DNA from 2 places in the Streptomyces sp. NPDC050422 genome. Region 2 is predicted to be linked to the other one. Evidence: predicted binding sites of a transcription regulator. Region 2 holds the regulator's gene; the other holds the start of a gene.
What was found. Region 2 encodes HrcA, which represses chaperone genes, less so after heat shock. Its sites were predicted from a motif close to TTNGCACTCNGNNNNNCNGAGTGCNAA; they were not measured.

Region 1 (3,410 bases), on a different contig from region 2:
AGATGGTGTTCAGCCGCTAGTGCCTCGGCGGGCAACGTTTGCCCGTGAAGGAGCGGCGTCCGGTGCGTGCTCTCGGCGTGCCGGCCGGAAGTCCTCGTACTGGACGTACTCGGGCTTTCGGCCGGTGCGGCGAGAGTGCGTGCCGGGCGTCGCGACGGGGCAAACGTTGCCTGCCGCGGCACTAGAGCCCTTCGGCAGACATGACACCGGCCCCCGGGGACGAATCCCCGGGGGCCGGTGTCATGTACTGCTGTGCAGGAGCTACCGATCCGTCAGGATCAGAAGTCCATGTCACCGCCCGGCATGCCGCCCGGAGCGCCGCCGGCAGCGGCCTTCTCCGGCTTGTCGGCGATGACGGCCTCGGTGGTGAGGAAGAGCGCGGCGATGGACGCGGCGTTCTGCAGGGCGGAGCGCGTGACCTTCGCCGGGTCGAGAATGCCCTCGGCGATCATGTCGACGTACTCGCCGGTCGCGGCGTTGAGGCCGTGACCGATCGGCAGGTTGCGCACCTTCTCGACGACGACGCCACCCTCGAGACCACCGTTGACGGCGATCTGCTTGAGCGGGGCCTCCAGCGCCAGCTTGACGGCGTTGGCGCCGGTCGCCTCGTCACCCGTGAGCTCGAGCTTCTCGAAGACGGCCGAGGCCTGGAGCAGAGCCACGCCACCACCGGCGACGATGCCCTCCTCGACGGCGGCCTTGGCGTTGCGCACCGCGTCCTCGATGCGGTGCTTGCGCTCCTTGAGCTCGACCTCGGTCGCGGCACCGGCCTTGATGACGGCCACGCCGCCGGCCAGCTTCGCGAGGCGCTCCTGGAGCTTCTCGCGGTCGTAGTCCGAGTCGGAGTTCTCGATCTCGGCACGGATCTGGTTGACGCGACCCTGGACCTGGTCGCTGTCACCGGAGCCGTCGACGATCGTCGTCTCGTCCTTGGTGATGACGACCTTGCGGGCGCGGCCGAGCAGGTCGAGACCGGCGTTCTCCAGCTTGAGGCCGACCTCCTCGGAGATGACGGTGCCACCGGTGAGGATGGCGATGTCGCCGAGCATGGCCTTGCGGCGGTCACCGAAGCCCGGAGCCTTGACGGCGACGGACTTGAAGGTGCCACGGATCTTGTTGACGACCAGGGTCGACAGGGCCTCGCCCTCGACGTCCTCGGCGATGATCAGCAGCGGCTTGCCGGACTGCATGACCTTCTCGAGCAGCGGAAGGAGGTCCTTCACGTTGCTGATCTTCGAGTTCACGATCAGGATGTACGGGTCGTCCAGGGACGACTCCATGCGCTCCATGTCCGTGGCGAAGTACGCCGAGATGTAGCCCTTGTCGAAGCGCATGCCCTCGGTGAGCTCGAGCTCCAGACCGAAGGTCTGGGACTCCTCGACCGTGATGACGCCTTCCTTGCCGACCTTGTCCATGGCCTCGGCGATGAGCTCGCCGATCTGGGTGTCGGCGGCGGAGATGGAGGCCGTCGAAGCGATCTGCTCCTTGGTCTCCACGTCCTTGGCCTGCTCCAGGAGGGCGGCGGAGACGGCCTCGACGGCCTTCTCGATGCCCCGCTTGAGAGCCATCGGGTTCGCACCCGCGGCCACGTTGCGAAGGCCTTCGCGGACGAGCGCCTGAGCCAGAACGGTGGCGGTGGTCGTACCGTCGCCGGCGACGTCGTCCGTCTTCTTGGCGACCTCCTTGACCAGCTCCGCACCGATCTTCTCGTACGGGTCCTCCAGCTCGATCTCCTTGGCGATGGAAACACCATCGTTGGTGATCGTGGGGGCGCCCCACTTCTTCTCAAGGACGACGTTGCGGCCCTTGGGGCCGAGGGTGACCTTGACGGCGTCGGCGAGCTGGTTCATGCCGCGCTCAAGACCGCGCCGGGCCTCCTCGTCGAAGGCGATGATCTTGGCCATATGAAGTGGTCCTCCCGGACAGGGGTGGATTTCTCCGGACCGAGAGGCGCCCGCGACGGACGGCCTGCCTGTCTGCCGGTTCCTTGCCCCGGAGACCTGCGGGCCTCACCGGCCCGGTCCAAGTTTCTGTCACTCTCACCCAGAGAGTGCTAACCAATAATTAGCACTCGACCCCGTCGAGTGCAAGCGCCGAAGGCTCCTTGAGGGGAGGTGGTCGGGCGACCGGTGGGCGCAAGCGTCCTCCTCGGAGCGTGGACAGCGGCGAGGGGTGCGCGGAAGTGGCCCGGGACGCGCGGAGGGCCCGTACCTCAGGGGTACGGGCCCTCCGTGCGTGAGTAGTGTCGTTGGCCGACTGTGTCGCGGCCGACGGGCTCAGCCGACGGCGAGCTTGACCATGTCCGCCTGGGGCCCCTTCTGGCCCTGCGAGATCTCGAATTCAACTCGCTGACCCTCTTCGAGGGTGCGGTACCCGTCCATCTGGATCGCGCTGTAGTGGACGAAAACATCCGCACCACCGTCGACCGCGATGAAGCCGTACCCCTTCTCCGCGTTGAACCACTTGACGGTGCCCTGAGCCATGCCTAACTCCCCTATTACTGGCCCTTGCACGGGACCGCACTTCGCGGACCCGGGTCAGAACTCACCCTCCGACAGGAGAGGGTGCGTGCGCCGGAACGCGTCGACCGCGGCCGAATGTATCTGCCCAACTGCCCTCTGCAACAGGTCAATCGGACGAGAATTCTGGGCAGCACCGATCGCCCGAATGTGAGGGATTCATGAGATTCCAGGGCAAGTCAGGCCAGGCAAAGGCGACTTATGGCGCAAGGAGCTCACGTACTTTGGCTGCATCTTGTCGTGGCCAGGCGCATTCTCATATGCGGGGGGCACGGGCAGCGAAGGGGGCTTCCCTCACTGTACCGCGCTCAACCATGCAGAATTGCCCCCTCCGCTTCTCTCGCGGAGGGGGCAATCGTGGTCACGCTGTGAAGTCGGCCCGGCGGCCTCGAAGGGCCCGGGCCGCGGCTCAGCAGCCGCCGGCGACGGCCGGGATGATCGAGATACCGGCGCCGTCCGGGGTGGCCGCGTCCAGGCCGCCCTCGAAGCGCACATCGTCGTCGTTGACGTACACGTTCACGAAGCGGCGCAGCTTGCCCTGGTCGTCCAGTACGCGGGCGGCGATGCCCGGGTGGTCCTTCTCCAGGGACTGGATGACCTGGGAGAGGGTCGTGCCCTCGGCCGGGACCTCGGCCTGGCCGCCCGTGTAGGTGCGGAGGATGGTGGGGATACGGACCTTGACGCTCATGGTGGGTGCCCTTCCTGAAGTCTCGGGTGAGTGGTCAGCTGGTGCCGAGGCCGGCTTCGCGGAAGGCGTCCAGGCTCGGGCGGATCGTCGCGGTCGCCTGCGAGGTGGCGGCCACCGCGTCCAGCGTCTTGAGGCCGTCTCCGGTGTTCAGGACGACGGTGGTGAGCGCCGGGTCCAGCAGGCCGGCGTCGATCAGCTTCTTC
Region 2 (3,410 bases):
ACCGCATCGTGTCATGCCGTCCCTGACCCGGCGATGCGCACCCCGCTGCCACGTTTTGTCCCCAATGCGGTACGGGCCCGGAAACCGGGCCCGTACGACATCGTCAGGTGGATCTAGCGGCCGTTGAACGCGTCCTTCAGACGCGAGAACAGGCCCTGCTGCCCGGGCTGGAACTGGCCGATGGGCCGCTCCTCGCCGCGCAGCTTCGACAGCTCGCGCAGCAGACGTTCCTGCTCCGAGTCCATCTTCGTCGGGGTCATCACCTCGACGTGCACGATCAGGTCGCCGCGCCCACCGCCCCGCAGGTGCGTGATGCCGCGCCCGTGCAGCGGGACGGACTGGCCGGACTGGGTGCCCGGCCGGATGTCGACCTCCTCCAGTCCGTCGAGCGTCTCCAGCGGCACCTTGGTGCCGAGGGCCGCCGCCGTCATGGGGATGGTGACTGTGCAGTGCAGATCGTCGCCGCGCCGCTGGAACACGGCGTGCGGCAGCTCGTGGATCTCGACGTAGAGATCACCGGCCGGGCCGCCGCCGGGGCCGACCTCGCCCTCGCCCGCGAGCTGGATGCGGGTGCCGTTGTCGACACCTGCGGGGATCTTCACGGTGAGCGTGCGCCGCGAGCGGATGCGGCCGTCACCGGCGCACTCCGGGCACGGGGTCGGCACGACCGTACCGAAGCCCTGGCACTGCGGGCAGGGCCGCGAGGTCATGACCTGGCCGAGGAACGACCGGGTGACCTGGGAGACCTCGCCGCGACCGCGGCACATGTCACAGGTCTGGGCGGAGGTGCCGGGCGCGGCGCCCTCGCCACTGCAGGTCGTACAGACGACGGCCGTGTCGACCTGGATGTCCTTGGTCGTGCCGAAGGCCGACTCGGCCAGGTCGATCTCCAGCCGGATCATGGCGTCCTGGCCGCGGCGGGTGCGCGAACGGGGTCCGCGCTGCGACGCCGTGCCGAAGAACGCGTCCATGATGTCGGAGAAGTTGCCGAAGCCACCCTGTCCGAATCCGCCCGCGCCACCGCCTCCGGAGGCGGACAGCGGGTCGCCGCCGAGGTCGTAGACCTGTTTCTTCTGAGCGTCCGACAACACCTCGTAAGCGGCGTTGATCTCCTTGAACCGCTCCTGGGTCTTCGGATCGGGGTTCACATCCGGGTGCAGCTCGCGCGCGAGCCTCCGGAAGGCCTTCTTGATCTCGTCCTGCGAAGCGTCGCGGCGCACGCCGAGTACGGCGTAGTAGTCCGTGGCCACTTACGACTCCGCCAGGATCTGTCCGACGTAACGTGCCACTGCGCGTACCGCTCCCATCGTTCCGGGGTAGTCCATGCGGGTCGGTCCGACCACGCCGAGTTTGGCGACTGCCTCGTCGCCCGAACCGTAGCCGACCGCGACGACGGACGTGGAGTTGAGCCCCTCGTGGGCGTTCTCGTGCCCGATACGTACGGTCATGCCCGAGTCCTTGGCCTCGCCGAGCAGCTTCAGCAGCACGACCTGCTCCTCCAATGCCTCCAGCACCGGCCGGATCATCACAGGGAAGTCGTGCCCGAAGCGGGTGAGGTTGGAGGTGCCGCCGATCATCAGCCGCTCCTCCGTCTCCTCGACGAGGCATTCGAGGAGAATCGAGAGCACGGTGGACACGGTTCCCCGGTCCTCGCTCTCGAAGGATTCCGGCAGGTCCTGCACCAGCTGCGGGACGTCCGCGAAGCGGCGTCCCACGACCCGGCTGTTGAGCCGCGCCCGCAGATCGGCGAGAGAGGTCTCACCGAACGGCGCGGGGCAGTCGACCAGCCGCTGTTCGACCCGGCCGGTGTCCGTGATCAGCACGAGCATCAGCCGGGCGGGTGCCAGGGACAGCAGTTCCACGTGCCGCACCGTCGAGCGGGTCAGCGAGGGGTACTGCACGACGGCGACCTGCCGGGTCAGCTGCGCGAGCAGCCGTACGGTCCGTCCCACGACATCGTCGAGGTCGACCGCGCCGTCGAGGAAATTCTGAATGGCACGGCGCTCCGGCGACGACAGGGGCTTGACGCCCGCGAGCTTGTCGACGAAGAGCCGGTAGCCCTTGTCCGTCGGGATGCGTCCCGCGCTGGTGTGCGGCTGGGCGATGAAGCCCTCGTCCTCCAGCACCGCCATGTCGTTGCGGACGGTGGCCGGGGAGACGCCCAGCTTGTGCCGCTCCGTGAGCGCCTTGGAGCCGACGGGCTCCTCGGTGCCGACATAGTCCTGGACGATGGCGCGCAGCACTTCGAGTCTGCGTTCGCTGAGCATCGCGCACACCTCCAGCTGTGTACCTCGGTGGTTCTCGGGCCGTTCCCGGGTCTTGCCCTGGCACTCTGTGCGTATGAGTGCCAGCAATGCCCCGGCCAGTGTACGGCGACGGGGTGGCCCCCTAGCAAGGGCGACCGGCCACGCTACCGCGAGACTGTGCAGGTCGTTGCCGATAGCGTCGTCGTATGGACGCCTCTTGGGAAGAGTCCGGCTGGGAGCGACTCGGACACGGAGTGGGCCGACGACGCCTTCCGGTGTGGGATGCGACGGTCGCCCTGGTGGCGGGGACGGACGGAGTGCTGCTCTGCGACACCGGGTCGTCACTGCGTGAAGCGGTCCGGGTGCGCGCCGAGGCCCAGTCGCTGCTCGGTGCGAGGGTGACGCATATCGCACTCAGCCACCCCCATTTCGATCATGTGCTGGGCACGGCCGCCTTCGCCGGGGCGCAGGTGTACGGCGCGGCCGGTCTGGCGGATCTGCTGCGGCGCGGGGCGGACGAGCTGCACGCGGACGCGGTGCGGCACGGTCTGCCCGAGCACGACGCGGCCGAGTCGGCGGATGTGCTGGTGGCGCCGCATCACGAGGTGTGCGGCGAGTGGACACTCGATCTGGGCGGCGGGCGTGAGGTGCTGCTCGTGAACGCGGGTCCGGGGCACAGCGGCCATGATCTGGCGGTGCTGGTCCCCGGCGTCTGCGGCTCGCCCCCGATCGTGTTCTGCGGTGACCTGGTCGAGGAGTCCGGCGAGCCGCAGGCCGGCCCGGACGCCTTTCCCTCGCGCTGGCCGGCGGCGCTGGACCGGCTGCTGGAGCTGGGCGGCGAGGACGCGTTGTACGTGCCGGGGCACGGGGCGGTGGTGGACGCAGCGTTCGTGAGGGCTCAGCGCGATCAGTTGACCGCCCGGTTCGGCGTGTCGTAACCCGCTCGCCGCTTATCGTCGTCCGATGCGCAGCTACCAGCCGGACCTGACCCCGCCGTGGAAGAAGTCCGCCCCCGCTCCCGAGGTGCCCGCCGATCCCGACCTGGTCGTGGAAGAGGCCGTCACCGGTTTCTGCGGTGCGGTGATCCGGTGCGAGAAGACGGCCGAGGGCCCGACGGTGACCCTGGAGGACCGCTTCGGCAAGCACCGGGTCTTCCCCATGGCG

Region 1: the regulator HrcA is predicted to act here: its motif matches at 2,065-2,091, upstream of groL (chaperonin GroEL).

What each region holds. Positions count from the first base shown of each region.
Region 1 covers NZ_JBITIE010000014.1:54,253-57,662, forward strand. The annotation lists gene ACIBJG_RS22695 (alpha/beta hydrolase family protein) at 1-20, shown strand, start outside; gene groL (chaperonin GroEL) at 279-1,904, opposite strand; gene ACIBJG_RS22705 (cold-shock protein) at 2,277-2,483, opposite strand; gene ACIBJG_RS22710 (MoaD/ThiS family protein) at 2,929-3,207, opposite strand; gene thrC (threonine synthase) at 3,242-3,410, opposite strand, start outside.
Region 2 covers NZ_JBITIE010000003.1:95,023-98,432, reverse strand. The annotation lists gene dnaJ (molecular chaperone DnaJ) at 114-1,250, opposite strand; gene hrcA (heat-inducible transcriptional repressor HrcA) at 1,251-2,267, opposite strand; gene ACIBJG_RS05015 (MBL fold metallo-hydrolase) at 2,453-3,184, shown strand; gene ACIBJG_RS05010 (DUF3097 domain-containing protein) at 3,210-3,410, shown strand, end outside.